Regions from separate parts of the Arthrobacter sp. Z1-9 genome, predicted to be linked through region 2. Evidence: riboswitches for the same ligand, from Rfam matches in the RefSeq annotation. Region 2 holds a riboswitch; each other region holds the start of a gene.
What was found. A riboswitch is a leader RNA that binds a small molecule or an ion and turns the genes downstream of it on or off. The one in region 2 is predicted to bind thiamine pyrophosphate.

Region 1 (5,772 bases), 400 kb from region 2:
TACCGCCGGGTCATATTACCCCGACGTAGAGTGGGGGTAACTGCAAGGGAAAGAAGGACAACTGTGGTCCATGAAGCACGGACTGGCCGCCCGTCCGCAGCCGAACCGCAAACCGGCTCGCGCCCCGCCGGACAACGGTCCGCCCGGCTTCCCCGGGACGAGAGGCGCGCACAACTTCTTTCCGCAGCACAGGAAGTCTTCGTGGCCAACGGCTATCACGGCGCCGCCATGGACGAAATCGCAGAGACAGCCCACGTCAGCAAACCGGTCCTCTACCAGCACTTCCCCTCGAAGCGGGAACTGTACCTGGCCCTGCTCGAAAGCCACCTGGCATCCCTGACTGACCTGATGCTGGGGGCACTGAACTCCACAACAGACAATGATGAACGAGTGCAGGCCGTTATGCGGGCCTACTTCCAGTTCATTGCCAACGATGACCAGGCCCACCGGCTCGTTTTCGAATCGGACCTCATCAACGATCCGGATGTCAGCGCACGGCTGGAAACGTTCAACCGGACCTTTGCTGATGCCATTGCGCGCGTCATCGCCGAGGACACCAAGCTTCCCCACCTGGAGGCAGAACTGCTGGGCCGCGGACTTGCCGGGATGGCGCAGGTCAGCGCCCGGTACTGGCTTGAAACTGACGGGAACCTGGACCTGGATGTGGCCAGCGACCTCATCTACCGTTTAGCTTGGCGCGGAATCTCTCGCTTCCCCAAAGAGTCCTAGACTACAAATAAGACATAACCCGAGTAACGTGAACCGGCTGGGAGGCCCCTGTGGAAATTAAGATCGGCGTTCAAAATGTTGGCCGCGAAATTGTGCTGGAATCAGTCCAGGACCCGGACTCCGTAGCCAAGGTTGTAGAGGAAGCCATCACCAGCGGCAGCGAACTGCGCCTGAAGGATGACAAGGGACGCCTGATCATTGTTCCCGGCAAGGCACTGGCGTATGTAGAAATCGGCGCCGAGGAACAGCGCCGCGTAGGTTTCGGCCAGTTCTAGCCCCCTGCCCCGCTCAGGGGCGAGCATTCCAAGGAGAGCCATGCTTTCGCTGACCATTGTGGTGCTGGTGACAGCCGCCGCAGGTTTCATCGTCTGGGCCAACGACAAGCGGCACACAAAATACGGTGTCGTCCTGCCGGTCGGCGTTGCCGTCGGTGTGGGAGCTGTCAGCTGGATCATCCTTATGGCTGCCGGTTTTGGCTACCTGCCGGGAACGACCTGGCTGCCCTGGGTCCTGCCCATGGTTCTGGGCGCAGCAGCGCCAGTCGCCGTGGTCCTGTACGTGGGCCGCACGCGGGCCCGGCACGATCTGGAACGGCTTACGGCCGCGCTGAGGCTTTAGCCGGAGCCATCCGCCCTGAACACCAAGCACGCCTGTGACCACTGCCCTCCGGGGTGGTGGTCACAGGCGTTTAAGCGGCTGCTGGGTGCCTAGCCGGTTCGGCAACCGCGTGGACCGCGGCGGCGGCTTCACTCACTGCCTCGGCTGCGCCCACGTCGCGGGCGGTGACTTCTCCCCCGGCGTCATGCGAGGTGTACAGGAGGAACACCCGGTTGTAGCGCCAGTCCAGGTCCGGATGGTGGTTTTGTTCTTCGGCAAGGCGCCCGACGGCGGCAATCAGCTCAAGTGCGGCAGCCGCCGTCGGCATCTTGTACACCGTCACCAGGGCACCTTGCGTGTACCGCCAGTCGGTCAGGACGGCCAGTGCGTCCTCGAGCCGCTCGGGAGAAAGGATGTCCTTGCCGGCCATGGCTGCTCCTCGCCTTATGGTTGGCGGCCGCGGCACGGGGAGCGGGCTACAGGAACTCTGCCCGGCCCTCCATGGCCGATGACGCCAATGCATGTTCGCGGCGCGGGATCCTGCCCGCCGCTTTCGCCAGCCTACCGGCGATCACGGCATGTTTGAAGGCTTTCCCCATCAGGGCGGGGTTCTGCGCCCGGGTCACCGCTGTAGCCAGCAGTACGGCGTCGCACCCCAGTTCCATGGCCAGCGCCGCGTCCGAGGCGGTACCGATGCCGGCGTCCAGAACCACCGGAACTGAGGCACGGGACACGATCAGCTCAATGTTGTGCGGGTTCAGGATGCCAAGCCCCGTGCCGATCGGCGCCCCGAGCGGCATGACCGCGGTGGCCCCGAGGTTCTCCAGCCGCAGCGCAAGGACCGGATCGTCGTTGGTGTAGGCGAAAACCTTGAAGCCCCTGTTGACGAGCTGTTCCGTAGCGTCCACCAGTTCGACGGCGTCCGGCAGCAGGGTGTGTTCATCCGCAATGACTTCCAGCTTCACCCAGTCGGTTTCGAGGGCCTCCCGGGCAAGTTCTGCCGTCAGCACTGCATCCCGCGCAGTAAAGCAGCCTGCCGTGTTGGGCAGCACGCGGATGCCATGGTCAACGAGCAACTGAAAGAGCGAGCCCGTCTCCGCGGTGGAATACCGCCGCATTGCCACTGTGGTCAGCGCGGTACCGGAGGCCAGGAGCGCCGCCCCCAGGCCGTCCAGGCTCGGCGCGCCGCCGGTACCCATGATCAGCCGGGATGCCAGCGCGACGCCGTCAATCACCAGCGGATCGTCGTGGCCCGCCAGGCTTGGAGTAGTGATGGTTTCGGTCATGGTGTCAGCCTCCCTGCACTGCCGTGACGAGTTCGACCTCGTCGCCGTCCGCGAGCGCGGTGGTGAACCACTGGCTGCGGGGTACTACCTCGGAATTATGGGCAACGGCCACGCCAAGCTTCTGGCCGTCGGTTGCCTGCCCGTTGGCAGCCAAGGGGCGGCCAGTGACCTGGCTGACGAGCACGGTGATGGAGGCGCCCTCGGGCACAGGGTGCCGGGTTCCGTTCAAGGTGATGTTCATGCTGTTTCCTTCGTGGGCGAGGTGTGGGTGAGGACGTGGCTGGCTGAGCCGGTGGTGTAGCGGCCGCTGCTGGCGGAAAAGCGGGAGGGGTTGAAGGCCGTCCACCGGGGGTCCTCGCGGCCGTCCAGCAGGTCCCGGCAGACGGCGGCGGCCGCCGGTGCCAGCAGGACGCCGTGGCGGAAGAACCCGGTGGCGATGATGAGGCCGGGAACGGACCCTGGCTCCCCGCGGGCGGGCGCGTCCGGAGCATGAACGCGCCCCAGCAACGGCGCATTGTCCGGCGTTCCGGGGCGGGCGCGGGCGGTGGACTCCAGCAGCTCGAGTTCGGCGACGGCAGGGACCAGTACCTGCGCGTCGCGGAGGAGCTGGTACACGCCCCCTGCGGATACGGCGTCCGCGGCCGACGGCGCATCCTCACGCTGGGTTGCCCCGATCACCACCGTGCCGTCCTTGCGGGGAACGATGTAGACCGGAACGCCGTGCACCAGCCCGCGGACCGTGGACGTCACCAGGGGCTGCAGATGCCGGGGCACTGCCAGCCGCAGGATGTCCCCATGGACGGGCCGCAGTTGCAGGTTCAGCCCTGCGGGCAGCCCTTCAAGTGCTGCCGCGTGCAGCCCGTTCGCCACTACCGTTTCCGCGGCCAGCACGGTTCCCCCGCCCGCCAGGCGCACGCCGGCAACAGCTCCGTCCTGCCACAGCAGCCCGGCTGCCTTGGCCCGTACGGCATAACGGCCGACGACGTCGGCTGCTTCAGTGCCACATTCCGCGGCTTTGTCCCTGTTCCCGCCGCCGTCAGCCGTGCCTTGGGCCAATGCGGCCTGCAGGCACGCCACCAACAGCCGCGGATCCACCTGATGGTCGGCCGGGGTGTCCAGGGCACAGGCAATCCCGGGGCTGAGCAGGGGCTCACGTTGCCGCGCGCTCCGGACGGTCAGCGGCTCGACGGTAAGGCCGTTGGCCTGTTGGACGGCGCGCAGGTCCATCAGCGCCCGGCGGTCGGCGGCATCGGCACCCACGGCGAGGGTCGGCGTCGTAATGTATCCCGGATCTGTTCCCGACGCTGCGGTGAGGCCGGCGGCAAAACCGGGCCAGCGGGCCGAGGCATCCAGCATGAATTCGAGGAGGTCCTCCTCCTGGTAGTGCAACTCGCTCACCGGGGCAAGCATCCCGGCAGCGGCCCAGCTGGCCCCCGAACCCGGTGCGTCATCGATCACCACCACGGAACGGCCCGAACGCATCGCCTCCCACGCGATACCGTGGCCGATAACTCCCCCGCCAATCACCGCCACATCAGCATGGATGGTGCTGTCCGCGTCCGCGGTCAGGGGCTCTGATGATGCGCCCATTTGTCTCCTTCCCTACGCCGGTATTAGCCGGATCAGGTCAAGCGGTCGGCTCTGACGCCCTCTCAGCCCGGCGCTGTGTGACAGCTGCCGCGGGCTCCCGCAGTACGAGGCCAGTGTAGAGGAACTAGGCTTTCCCCCATGAATGTGTCCCACACCCCGGCCGCCGGTACCGATGTCCTCAGCAGCGCCAAGATCAGCAACGGCGTCAACGCCGCCCGCCTCTACCTCTGCACCGACGCCCGCAGGGAGCGCGGCGACTTCGACCAGTTCGTGGACGCAGCGTTCGCGGGCGGGGTGGACATTATCCAGCTGCGGGACAAGGCCATCGAAGCAGCAGAGGAGCTGGAACTCCTGGCGGTACTCAAGGAAGCGGCAGAGCGACATGGCCGGCTTTGGGCTGTCAACGACCGCGCCGACATCGCAGTGCTGTCCGGGGCACCCGTCTTCCACGTGGGCCAGAAGGACCTGCCCCTGGACGCTGCGCGCACCCTGCTCAACGGCAACGCCGCCATCGGCCTGTCCAGCCACACCCCTGCCCAGGTGGACGCGGCGCTCGGTGCGGCCGCCGGTCCCGCCGGACTGGACTACTTCTGCGTGGGTCCGGTATGGGCAACGCCCACCAAACCGGGGCGGGCAGGGGTGGGACTGGAGCTGGTGAACTATGCCGCCGAAGCTGCCCGGCCGGCGGAGCAGGAGGGACAGTCCGACGGCGGTGTTCCCTGGTTCGCGATCGGCGGCATTGACCACGGCAACGTGGAGCAGGTGGTGGACGCAGGCGCACGGAGGATTGTGGTGGTCCGGGCCATTACGGAAGCGAGCGATCCCGCAGCCGCCGCCGCCGCGCTGCTCGCCGCCCTGGATGCCCCCTCCTCCTGACATCGCCGCTCCGGGGCCGGATGCCTGCATTCCGGCCCGGATTCGGGCTAGGCTGGCTTTCGTGTCACACCATCGGCTGGCCCCCAACGTCCACGAGCACAACAACGCGCTTGAGGAAGCACTCAGTGCCCTGAGGACAGAACTGGAGCTGCCGGGCGCCTACCCTGAGGATGCGGTGGCTGACGCGAAAACGGCCGTTGAATCCCTGCAGCTCCCCGCGTACGACCTCACCGCCGTCGAATTCATCACCATCGACCCGGCCTCGTCCACCGACCTGGATCAGGCGCTGTTTATTGAAGCCGACGGTGACGGCTACCACGTGCTGTACGCCATCGCCGACGTGCCGGCGTTTGTGGCCCCCGGCGGGCCCCTGGATGCCGAAACACGCCGCCGGGGCCAGACGTTCTACGCCCCCGACGGGCGGATCCCGCTGCATCCGGAAGTCATCAGCGAACAAGCGGGCAGCCTCCTCCCCGGCCAGGACTGCCCGGCGTTCGTCTGGGACTTCCGCCTGGACAGCGCCGCCGAGGTGACGTCCGTGGCCGTGAAGCGGGCCCGGATGCGCAGCCGCGCGAAACTGAGCTACAAGGGCGTGCAGGCGGAGCTCGACGCCGGCACCGCCTCGCCGGTGCTGCAGCTCCTGAGGGAAGTGGGGCTCAAGCGGGTGGACCTTGAACGGGCCCGCGGGGGTGCG
Region 2 (5,772 bases):
GCCCGGCCGCTACCTGGTGTTCGTACCCGGCGGTTCCATGACCGGCATCTCCCGTAAGCTGCCCGACGTCGAACGCAACCGCCTCAAGCGCATCCTTAAGGACCGCCTTCCCGAGCAGGCCGGCGTCATCGTCCGCACTGCCGCCGAAGGTGCTTCCGAGGAAGAGTTGACGCACGACATCAACCGGCTGCGCGCGCAGTGGGAGGGCATCGAGAGCCAGTCGAAGTCCACCAAGATCCTTGCCCCTGAACTGCTCTACGGCGAACCGGACCTCACCATCAAGGTGGTCCGCGACGTCTTCAACGAGGACTTCTCCAAGCTGATCGTTTCGGGCGAGGAAGCCTGGGACACCATCGAGGCCTACGTTACGTACGTAGCGCCGGACCTGGTGGGCCGGCTCGAGAAGTGGACCAAGGACCAGGACATTTTCGCTGCCTGGCGCATCGACGAGCAGATCCACAAGGCGCTGGAACGGAAGGTCTTCCTGCCCTCCGGCGGTTCACTGGTGATTGACCGCACCGAAGCCATGACCGTGGTGGACGTCAACACCGGCAAATTCACCGGCAGCGGCGGCAACCTCGAAGAGACGGTGACCAAAAATAACCTCGAGGCCGCCGAAGAAGTTGTCCGCCAGCTCCGCCTCCGCGACATCGGCGGCATCATCGTCATCGACTTCATCGATATGGTCCTCGAATCCAACCGCGACCTCGTGCTCCGCCGCATGGTGGAATGCCTGGGACGCGACCGCACCAAGCACCAGGTGGCCGAAGTGACGTCCCTTGGCCTGGTGCAGATGACGCGTAAGCGGATGGGCACCGGACTCCTCGAAGTATTCGGCGAGCAGTGTGAGGCCTGCGCCGGCCGCGGCGTGGTCACCCATGACGACCCCGTGGAGCACCGGCGTGCCAACATTGTGGCCGCCGAGCACCACATCCAGCGGACCGACAGCCGGCCTGAGGCCCGCAGCGAAAACCACCGCACCGAGGCCCAGCGGATCGACAACAACCAGCCCGGCGCGCGCCCGGACCGCAAACGGCGGCGGGGCCGCGGGGGCCAGCAGCCGGAGGTTGTCCCGGCAGCGGCAGTGCATGTCCACACCGTCCACCCTGACCCATCGGACGCTGAACGGCACGCCAAGGCGGAGGCCACCAGGCTCGCCCTTGCCAACATTGCCGCAGCCGCACATGCAGCCCACCTGCACGACGACGAAGTGGCGGCAGCCAAGCAGGCGGCCGCTGGCCAGCCCGCCACTGCCTCTGCCGCGGAGGCTGCAAAGCGCGACGACGAAGCCCGCCAGGCTGCCGTGCTGACCTTCGGCGGCGAGAAGGTGGTGTTGCCGTTCGTTGATCACGCTGAAGAGCAGCAGCAGAAGCCGGCCCTGACCCTGGACCGGCTCGCTGAGGCCTTCGCCCACCTCGGGCAGCCGGCGCCGGCCGAAGCCCAGCCCGAGCAGGCGGAAGCGGAGCAGGCAGCACCGGAGCAGAAGCCAGCGGAATCGGTGGAGCCTGTACGGGTACCCGCTGCCGCAGCCCCGGCGAAGGATTACAGCGACCACACGCTGGAACAGTCCCGGCAACGCCGGCCGCGGCGCAACCGCAGCGCCAGCCGCGCGCAGGGAGCTGCCAACGAAACCATGGTTCAGCATCACGAAAACGTGGCGGCAGCCGGCACGGGGCACACGCACGAGGCCAAGGCCCCGGAACCGGCCGGTGCCGGCGGCTCCAGTGACGGCAATGCCGGCGCCGGGAAGCCGGCCACAAAGCCGGCCGACGCGCCCATCATTTTGGGTGTAGGGGTTCCGGCCTCGGAGCTCTAAGCGTCACCGGCAACAACCACCTGAATGCCCGGCCGGCCACAACAGTGGCCGGCCGGGCATTTCCCAGTTTAAAACCAGCAATGCAAGGGCGCTCCGGCCTTTCAGGGCGCGGCGCCCGGTCGCAAAGTGTCACCTTCGGCCTGCGCCACGCAAAAAAGCTAGGCTGGGGAACTGACACGGGGTGCCGCGCAGAGAGCCGGCTGAGATCCACACCCGTTGAACCTGTCCGGCTAGCACCGGCGAAGGGATGTCTCTTGTCTACGACTCTTGTAATGCCTCCTGCCCCCTCGGCAGTCTTCACTGCACCACCAACACACCTGGGCCGGCCCGTACCCCGGGTCCTTTCCATTGCCGGCTCCGATCCTTCCGGCGGCGCCGGTATCCAGGCCGACCTGAAAAGCATCGCCGCGCTCGGCGGCTACGGGATGGCTGCCGTCACTGCCCTGACCGCCCAGAACACCCGCGGCGTCCGGTCCGTTCATGTGCCGCCGGCAGCGTTCCTGGCCGAGCAGCTGGATGCCATCAGTGACGACATCGGCATCGACGCCGTGAAGATCGGAATGCTGGGCAGCGCCGAGGTGATTGAGGCACTGGGAGCATGGCTCCGGAAGGTACGACCCGCCGTCGTGGTCCTGGACCCGGTGATGGCCGCCACCAGCGGCGACAGGCTTCTGCAGGAATCAGCCGAAGCGGCACTGCGCGGGCTCCTGCCGCTGGCCCACCTCATCACCCCCAACCTGGCGGAGCTCGCCATGCTTGTGGGCGGGGAACTGCAGGACACCTGGACCGGTGCCTTGGAACAGGGCCGCGCCCTCGCAGTTGCCACCGGGGCAACAATCCTGGTCAAGGGCGGCCACCTTATCGGCGACGAGTGCCCCGATGCGCTGGTTAACACCACAGGCCTCCTTTCCGACGACGTGGTGGTGGTTCCGGGGGAGCGGGTGGCAACGCGGAACAGCCACGGCACTGGCTGTTCGCTCTCTTCCGCCATGGCAACTGCCCAGGCGCGGCTGGGGGACTGGGAGGCGTCCCTCCGGGAGGTCAAGCCTTGGCTGGCCGGCGCGCTGGAGGCGTCCGGAACCCTGGAGGTGGGAACAGGCAACGGGCCCGTGCACCATTTCCACCACCAGCAGCCGCTGCTTCCGGAAGGGAGCTTCGCAGCGCAGCTGTGGCGTGAGGCGCAGCAGGACCTGGACGATATCCATGCCCTGGACTTCATCCGCAACCTGGCCTCGGGCAGCCTCCGGGAGGAGGAGTTTGCGTACTACCTCGCGCAGGACGCCATCTACCTCAACGGCTATTCACGCGTGTTGGCCAGGGCCAGTGCGCTGGCACCCACCGAGGCGGAGCAGCTCTTCTGGGCGGCCTCTGCCCGTCAATGTTTGGAAGTCGAGTCGGAGCTGCACCGCTCCTGGCTGAGCACCCGGCCCGTCCAGCCCCGGCTCGGCCCCGTGACCAAGTCCTACGTGGACCACCTGACCGCAGCATCGGCGTCGGGCAGCTATGCGGTGCTGGCGGCGGCCGTCCTGCCCTGCTTCTGGCTCTACGCCGAGGTGGGCGCAGCACTTCATGCCCGGTTCGTAGCGGCCGGCGAACCACCGGCGCACCCCTACGCGGACTGGCTGCGCACCTACGCCGACGAAGACTTCGCAGCCGCCACGCGCAGGGCCATCGCGATCGTGGACCAAGCAGCGCGCTCGGCCTCCGCCGCGGACCGGGCAGCCATGGTCACAGCGTTCAAGCAGTCCTGCCGCCTGGAAGTGGACTTCTTCGACGCGCCGCGCCTGCACTCCTGAGGCGTTGCCCGCGGCCTTGCCGGTACTATGGTGGGGCACGCTGCGGACGCCGGAGTTGAGCTGTGGTATCTATCACAGTCCACCCGCCGGAACCAGCCTCATTTGCGGCCGAAGGCAAAATTAGCGTATTCTGGATCTTCGGTGCTTACGCCAACACTTGGGTTATGACCCCACGGCGTTGAGGCACAGCGAGAAACCAGGCTTTTACAGGTCGGTTCCGCACGCAAATTTAGTAATAAACGTCGAGAGAAGTGAGTTCCCAAGTGGTGTACGCGATTGTCCGCGCAGGCGGCCGCCAAGAGAAGGTTTCCGTTGGAGACTTCGTTACCCTGAACCGCGTCGCCGGTGGAGCTGGCAGCACCATTCAGCTGCCCGCACTGCTCCTGGTTGACGGTGACAAGGTCACCTCTGCCGCTGCTGACCTGGCCAAGGTAACTGTTACGGCTGAGATCCTGAACGACCTCCGTGGTCCGAAGATTGTGATCCAGAAGTTCAAGAACAAGACCGGTTACAAGAAGCGCCAGGGTCACCGCCAGGAACTGACCAAGGTCAAGATCACTGGTATCCAGTAACCTTCGTTACTGTTCAGGTTTTTCAGCAGATCCCCAGAATTTAGAGGCAGGCATTTCAAATGGCACATAAAAAGGGCGCGAGCTCCACTCGCAACGGTCGTGATTCCAACGCTCAGTACCTCGGCGTGAAGCGCTTCGGCGGCCAGGTCGTCTCCGCAGGCGAGATCATCGTCCGCCAGCGCGGCACCCACTTCCACCCGGGCGCCGGCGTTGGCCGTGGCGGCGACGACACCCTGTTCGCACTGACCCCGGGAGCCGTCGAGTTCGGCACCCGCCGCGGTCGTCGCGTCGTCAACATCGTTGCTGCTGCAGCTGCAGAGTAACAAATAGTTCTGAAGCGGTGGAGCGGGCCAGATGGTCCGCTCCACTGTTCTTTTAACCGCATTACAATCGTCTTGGCGCCCCGCGGCGTCCGGGAAACAGCACTGAGGAGATCCACGTGGCCAGCTTTGTAGACCGGGTAGTACTGCACGTATCCGGCGGTAGCGGCGGCCACGGGTGTGTCTCCGTCCACCGTGAGAAGTTCAAGCCGCTGGGCGGTCCCGACGGCGGCAACGGCGGCAACGGCGGCGACGTGATCCTGCGCGTGGACCACCAGACCACCACCCTCCTGGACTACCACCACGCACCCCACCGCCACGCCAGCAACGGCGGCCCGGGCATGGGCGACTGGCGCGGCGGCAAGAACGGCGAGACGCTCATCCTCCCCGTGCCGGACGGCACCGTGGTCAAGTCCAAGGACGGCACCGTCCTCGCGGACCTCGTTGGCGAAGGCGCCGAGTACGTAGCCGCAGCAGGGGGCATCGGCGGCCTGGGCAACGCCGCGCTTTCATCGCAGAAACGCCGCGCTCCGGGATTCGCCCTGCTCGGCATCGAAGGCGAAGCCAGCGATATCGTCCTGGAACTCAAGTCGATCGCCGATATCGCCCTGGTGGGTTTCCCGTCCGCCGGCAAGTCCAGCCTCATCGCCGCCATGTCTGCGGCGCGGCCGAAGATCGCCGACTATCCCTTCACCACTCTTGTTCCCAACCTTGGTGTCGTCCAGGCCGGGGATGTCCGCTTCACCATCGCGGACGTCCCGGGCCTCATCGAAGGTGCCAGCGAGGGCAGGGGACTGGGCCACCACTTCCTGCGCCACGTTGAGCGTTGTGCGGCGCTGGTCCACGTCCTTGACTGCGGCACCCTCGAATCCGACCGCGACCCCCTCTCCGACCTCGCCGTCATCGAAGCCGAACTGGAAAAGTACGCCGTTGACATGAGCTACGCCGGGCAGGACGGCGAAGTTGTTCCGCTGAACCACCGCCCCCGCCTGGTGGCTCTGAACAAGGTGGACCTGCCCGACGGCAAGGACATGGCGGACTTTGTGCGCCCGGAACTTGAATCCCGCGGCTACCAGGTGTTCGAAGTGTCTGCCACCAGCCATGAGGGCCTGCGCCAGCTTGGCTTCGCCATGGCCGGAATCGTCAAGGCCGCCCGTGATGCTGTTGCCGCTGCGCCGCCCAAGGTGCAGCCGGCCGTGCTGCGCCCGCGTGCCGTCAACGAATCAGGCTTCAGGATCCGCCGCGAGGAAAAGGGCCTCGAGCCCCTG
Region 3 (5,772 bases), 1.6 Mb from region 2:
GCGAGGCGGCCCGGCTGGGCGAAGTCATCGTAGGCCTGGCGGGTGCGCTGCTTGAGGAAGTGACGTGGTCCGGGCGGCCTGCGGGCAACGAACAGGTCCGGCAGGATTTTTTCCTTGCCGCCGGCTGCCTTGACGGTCCTGATCAGCTCGAGGTTTTCAAAGAGCACCGGATCGTAACCGCCGGTGGCCAGCAGTGCACTCCGCCGTACGGCCAGGGTGCCGGGGAAGTCCGCGGACCAGGCCCGGTTGATCAGGGTCCTGGACGTGTCCCACCACGCGTGCCACGGCAGGGGCTCAAAGTAGTTCTGCGGCCGTACGATGTCCGCCGAGTCGAGGTGATTGACGACGGCGGTGAGCGATTCGCGCGTGTACCGCACGTCGTCGTCGGCTATCACCAGCAGCTCAGCCTTGGCGGCACGGACGCCGGTCATGACGCTGGCCACCTTGCCGTTGCCTGCACCCTTGCTGTGGCTGTCTTCGCCCGCTGCCGGACGGATATGGCGGACGCCAGGCGGGAAAGCTGCCCCATGCCGCTTGAACAGTTCCGGAGCGGAGCCGTCCACCACGGTGACGGGTATCCACCCGGTAAGGTGCCCGAGGTAGGCGACCAGGTCCGGGAGTGCTGAATCCTCGGTCCAGCGCAGCGGCAGGATGTACTCTGCGGACTGCCTGATGGCCTGAGTACTCATGCTGCCGCCGGCACGCCCGCCCGCAGCGAGGTCTGTCCGTTTTCCCAGCACCCCAAAAGGTGCGTGGAAAGCCTGCCGTCGATCGCCATTGCCGCCGTTGCCCCCAACAGAACGTCCGCGAGCAGCCCGGGCTCAGCCTCCACCAGTCCACCGGCCAGGTCCCGGCCGGCGATCTGCTCGTGGACGGCGTCGGCTTCAACGTGCTCGTCGAAATAGTGGGTCACGTCCGCATCGAAGCCGTGCCGCCGGAAGCCCTTGCCATAAAGGCGGTTGGGCTGGGAGGAGGTCATCTCGTAAAGTGCCAGGTGTCCGGTGATGGCGCCGCGAAGCCGGCGGTTCAGCCCGAAGAGGGACATCATGTTCACCGCGGCCAGGGAGACTGCGGGTACCGCGTTGACGTAGGCCCCGTATTCGTCGTTCATGCCCAACCCCCGCATAGTGCGGGCAAAGAGCGCGCTGTGCATGCGCTCGGGGCGTCCCCCGCCGTACTCGTCGGCCTGGATCTCCACCAGTGCAGCCTTCGGCCTCCCCGTGAGCCGGGGGATGGCCCAGGTGTGCGGGTCTGCTTCCTTGAGCTGGTAGACGGACTTGTGGATCAGGAACTCCTTGAGCTGGTCCAGGCTCGCCTTCTTGGCCACGTAGCGGGACACGCTGGGCCCCGTGTCGGTGCCGGCAAGTCCGAACAGGACGTCGGCCACAGCGTCACTGGTCATCTCCGCTGCAGGCGGCAGGTCCAGCTCGCCGGCTATCGGTTGGGCAGCGGCACGCAGCGCTTCCTCGAACGGCCTTTCGAGCAGGCGGCGGACCTGGATAAGGCCCGGCTCCCACTCCCAGTCATCGCTGACGCCGTCAAGGCCGGAATAGTGGAGCTCGTAGAGGCAGAAGAGAGCCAGCTGGACGTCGTCGTCCGCGATGATGTCAGTGGCTGCATCCAGCTGTTCCGTGACCAGCCGGCGCAGTTCCTCCACGCCCGTGGCGCCGTCGCCGGTGCCGGGGGCAACTGCCAGGGCACCGAACAGTGCGGTGCTGATGGGACCTCGGGGTTCCGGAATTTTCATGATGCTCCTTTGGGCGGCAGGTGGTGCTGCCGGTGCTGCGGCGTCGACGGTGACGGTTCGGTTATGGCTGGGTGGTCGAGTTCCGGCCGGGGCGGCGGCGTGGGGTGGTCCGCGGTGACAACAGGATGGCCAGGATGATCATGCCCAGCCCCAAGGCCAGGTGCAGCCAGTTGTCGGCCCCGTTGACGGGGACAAAGTTGGCCGGGGTTTGATCGCCCACCAGGAGGCCGTAGAGCCAGAGGACCAGGTAAACAACGCCCCCGTAGATGAGGAAGCTCCTTGCCTGCTGGTGGGTTCTGGCCAGCAAAAGTCCCGCCGCCCCGAAGGCCAGGTGCACGATGTTGTGCAGGATGGATACCTGGAAAACGCCCAACAGCAAGGCTCCCGAGCGGTGCCCGGCCATGCCCAGGGCTTCATAGTTAGTGGTGATCCCGGGGATGAACCCCAGGACACCGACCAGCAGGAAGAGGGCGCCGGTTGCAAGCGCGGCCTTTTGCAGGCCGGTCCTCGCTCCGGTGGCCCGGGTGCTGATTGTCATGACCTGTCTCCTCAAAAGCCGGGAGACAACATAGTAAGCATGGTTACTAATAAAAGCTAAGGACGCTTTGCATCCTGCTGGACGGCGGCCGCTGCGCGGCCCCTGTGGCCGGGTGGTGCTCACCCCTCCGAGGTGCTCCACATGTAGGGATTGGCATGGTGCCCGCCGCGCCGGCCGTGCTCGTACCCTTGCTGCCAGGCTTTCCCGACGGCGGACACAAGTTCCGCCAGCAGGGGATAGTAGGGGTGGTCCGGGCCGATGTAGATCATTTCCTCGGCGGCCTTGTCCACCGCCGCCCGCACCTGGTTTTCGGCTGCAGGACCAATCATGGCGTCCTCCTGTGTGGAACTCCGGCCGCTCGCCTCGAATGTACTCCCGGCATGTGGCGGAGTCCATAGCGAACTCGTTGAGGCCCCCGACGTCAGTCCGTCCACATGGAACCGAGGACCTCGCGCAGGGCCTGTACCACCAGGTCATGGTCCTGCACCTGCGGAAGCCCGGAAACAGTCACCGTTGCGACTGCACCCACCCCCGTGACGTACACAGGGAACGAGCCTCCGTGGGCCGCATAGCGGCTCTGATCGAACGAGGCGTTGTCCTCGATCCGTCCGCCATTGAGCCGGCCGCGCAGCCCCACCAGCAGGGAGGGCACCTCATACCGGGCGGCGGTGCGCTGCTTGGCGCGGATCCAGTGCTCGTTGTCCGGCGTGGCGCCGGGCAGCGCCACATGGAACAGCACCTGCTCGCCCTTGGTGATGTCTATCGCGATGGGAAACTGGCCCTCCTTGCCCAGCTCCACGAGCAGCAGCCCCAGATTCAGTGCATCATCCAGGGAGAAGCCGGGAAACTGGAGCTCGTGGATCTCCCCTTCGATCCGGGCGATGAGCGCTTGCAGGGATCCCTCCGGCTGGACGGCATCGGAATCCGGATCGAACTCGGTCACATGCGGGGAATTGGCAGTCATGGCCCACAATCTACCCCTCCTCCGGTGTAAACTGGACCCCGCCCACAAGGGCGATTATTTACCGACAGAATCATTCAACGACAGGGGAGCGCCGCCGTCGGGCATCACTGGCCATGCCAGGATCCGCAGGTGGGCGCTGAGAGTGCGGATAGCCGCAGACCCTCGAACCTGATCCGGTTAGTACCGGCGCAAGGGAGTCGAGTTCTCGAAGTGTGCGGCAACGGCGGCAGCGCCGGTTGCTGTATCCACTTTCCCCTCCTGTTCCTCAGGAGGATCACATGGCAACGACAGCAATCAAGAAGACCACCAGCAAGTCCTGGCGCGTTGTGGACATCGTGGTGGCAGCCCTCATCGCCATCGCCGGCGGCGTTATTTTCTGGGCCTGGTCCCAGGGCGCAGCCGCAGTCTCGGCACCGATGAACGCCGTCTATCCGCCCCTCACCGGCCTGCTGGCCGGCGGCTGGATGATCCCCGCGGTGCTGGGCATGCTCATCATCCGCAAGCCGGGCGCGGCACTGTTCTGCGAAACAGTGGCCGCCACGGGTGAGCTGCTGATGGGCTCGCAGTACGGTGCCTCCGTGCTGTTCTCCGGGTTTGTCCAGGGTCTGGGCGCCGAGATCATCTTCGCGATCTTCGTGTACCGGAAGTTCAACCTGCCGGTATCACTGCTCGCCGGCGCAGCTGCGGGTCTTTTCTGCGGCCTGAACGATTCCTTTGCGCCCTGGGGCTGGAACATCGCCTACTCCGGCGGGGACAAGCTGGCATACATCATCTTCACCGCCATCTCCGGCGCCGTGATTGCCGGGGCTTTGTCCTGGATCGCCACCCGCGGCCTGGCCAGGACCGGTGTCCTGAGCTCCTTTGCGTCACGCAAGGCGGCAGCGGAGCCCGTCTTTTCCTGATGACTGCTCCTTCCCTTTCCGGCGCTGCGGTGGCGGCGCGGCCGGCTGCAGTCACCGCCCGCGGCTGGGGCTGGCGGCACGCCGGGCGGTCCAAGCCTGCTGTCCGTGCCCTCGACCTGGACATTCAACCGGGTGAACGCGTGCTCCTGCTGGGACCCTCCGGCGCCGGCAAGTCCACGCTCCTCCACGCGCTGGCAGGGGTGCTGGGGGATGCGAATGACGACGACGGCGAGGCCGGCGATTCCGATGAGTCCGGTTCGCTGCTGATCGACGGGGCCTCCCCCCGGGACCAGCGCGGCCGGGCCGGGTTGATGCAGCAGGACCCGGAGACCCAGGTTGTCCTCTCGCGCGTGGGTGACGATGTTGCCTTCGGCGCCGAGAGCCTCGCCGTGCCCCGTGGCGACATCTGGGCACGGGTGCATGAAGCGCTGGAGGACGTCGGACTTTCGCACCTGCCGCCGGACCACCCGACGTCGGCGCTGTCCGGCGGGCAGAAGCAGCGGCTTGCGCTCGCGGGCATCCTGGCCATGCGGCCGGGATTGATTCTCCTCGACGAGCCGACGGCCAACCTGGACCCTGCCGGGGTGGTGGAGGTGCGCGACGCCGTGGGCCGCTGCCTGGACAAGACCGGCGCCACCCTGGTGGTGGTGGAGCACCGGGTGGCCGTGTGGAAGGACCTGGTGGACCGGATTGTGGTGCTGCAGCCCGGCTCTTCGACCGATTCCGCCGTGTTGCTGGACGGGCCGCCGGACCAGGTCCTTAGCGAAGCCCGCAGCATGCTGATCGCGGCCGGGGTCTGGGTGCCCGGCTACGTCCCTCCGACCCGCCTCCGTGCTGCCGGTTCGGCTCCCGGGACTGGCGACCTGCTGCTTGCTGCCGAGGAGCTGGCGGTGTCGCGTGAACGTGCCCGCCGCAAAGGCTTTCGGAAGGTGCCGCCGGTGCCGGTGCAGCAGGGTATCTCCGCGCAGGTCCGCGCCGGGCAGGCGCTGGCTGTCACCGGGCCGAATGGAGCGGGAAAATCGACCCTCGCGCTGACGCTGGCCGGGCTGCTGGAGCCCGTTGCAGGCAAGGTTTCCGCTACGCTGGCGCTCAGCCGGGGAGCTGGGATCGACCCTTACCAGTGGAAGGCTGAACAGCTGATCGAGCGCGTGGGCACGGTATTCCAGGAGCCGGAACACCAGTTCGTCACGGGAAAAGTACTGGACGAACTGCTGTTCGGCCCGCGGCACCTTGGCCATGGCGAAGAACGCGTGGACGAGCTGCTGGAGCGGCTCAGGCTCACCGAACTGGTTGACGCCAACCCGTACACGCTTTCGGGCGGCGAGAAACGGCGGCTCTCCGTAGCCACGGTCCTGGCAGCGCATCCCCAGGTCCTGGTCCTGGACGAGCCGACCTTCGGGCAGGACGCCAACACGTGGGCGGAGCTGGCATCGTTCCTGTCCGAGCTCCTGGATGCGGGCACGGCCGTGGTGTCCGTAACCCATGATGCCGAGTTCACTGCCGCCCTGGGCGGGACTGAACTGCGGATGGTTGCTGCGGCGGCGGTGGCACCATGAGGCAGGAGTTGAACCTGCACGGCAACCACGCCCTGCTGACCCGCGCCAATCCGCTCAGCAAGTTC

Region 1: another riboswitch for thiamine pyrophosphate. It lies ahead of thiO (glycine oxidase ThiO); the one in region 2 lies ahead of thiD (bifunctional hydroxymethylpyrimidine kinase/phosphomethylpyrimidine kinase).
Region 3: another riboswitch for thiamine pyrophosphate. It lies ahead of M1D93_RS18530 (ECF transporter S component); the one in region 2 lies ahead of thiD (bifunctional hydroxymethylpyrimidine kinase/phosphomethylpyrimidine kinase).

What each region holds. Positions count from the first base shown of each region.
Region 1 covers NZ_CP096456.1:2,785,948-2,791,719, forward strand. The annotation lists gene M1D93_RS12835 (TetR/AcrR family transcriptional regulator) at 64-729, shown strand; gene M1D93_RS12840 (DUF3107 domain-containing protein) at 780-1,004, shown strand; gene M1D93_RS12845 (hypothetical protein) at 1,045-1,347, shown strand; gene M1D93_RS12850 (4a-hydroxytetrahydrobiopterin dehydratase) at 1,418-1,756, opposite strand; gene M1D93_RS12855 (thiazole synthase) at 1,803-2,612, opposite strand; gene thiS (sulfur carrier protein ThiS) at 2,617-2,853, opposite strand; gene thiO (glycine oxidase ThiO) at 2,850-4,202, opposite strand; TPP riboswitch at 4,195-4,313, opposite strand; gene thiE (thiamine phosphate synthase) at 4,341-5,078, shown strand; gene M1D93_RS12875 (RNB domain-containing ribonuclease) at 5,140-5,772, shown strand, end outside.
Region 2 covers NZ_CP096456.1:2,382,620-2,388,391, reverse strand. The annotation lists gene M1D93_RS11030 (Rne/Rng family ribonuclease) at 1-1,816, shown strand, start outside; TPP riboswitch at 1,984-2,081, shown strand; gene thiD (bifunctional hydroxymethylpyrimidine kinase/phosphomethylpyrimidine kinase) at 2,089-3,612, shown strand; gene rplU (50S ribosomal protein L21) at 3,876-4,184, shown strand; gene rpmA (50S ribosomal protein L27) at 4,244-4,507, shown strand; gene obgE (GTPase ObgE) at 4,624-5,772, shown strand, end outside.
Region 3 covers NZ_CP096456.1:4,003,491-4,009,262, reverse strand. The annotation lists gene M1D93_RS18555 (glycosyltransferase family 2 protein) at 1-689, opposite strand, end outside; gene M1D93_RS18550 (iron-containing redox enzyme family protein) at 686-1,747, opposite strand; gene M1D93_RS18545 (DUF4383 domain-containing protein) at 1,809-2,285, opposite strand; gene M1D93_RS18540 (hypothetical protein) at 2,405-2,614, opposite strand; gene M1D93_RS18535 (heme-degrading domain-containing protein) at 2,707-3,249, opposite strand; TPP riboswitch at 3,322-3,462, shown strand; gene M1D93_RS18530 (ECF transporter S component) at 3,528-4,151, shown strand; gene M1D93_RS18525 (ABC transporter ATP-binding protein) at 4,151-5,707, shown strand; gene M1D93_RS18520 (energy-coupling factor transporter transmembrane component T family protein) at 5,704-5,772, shown strand, end outside.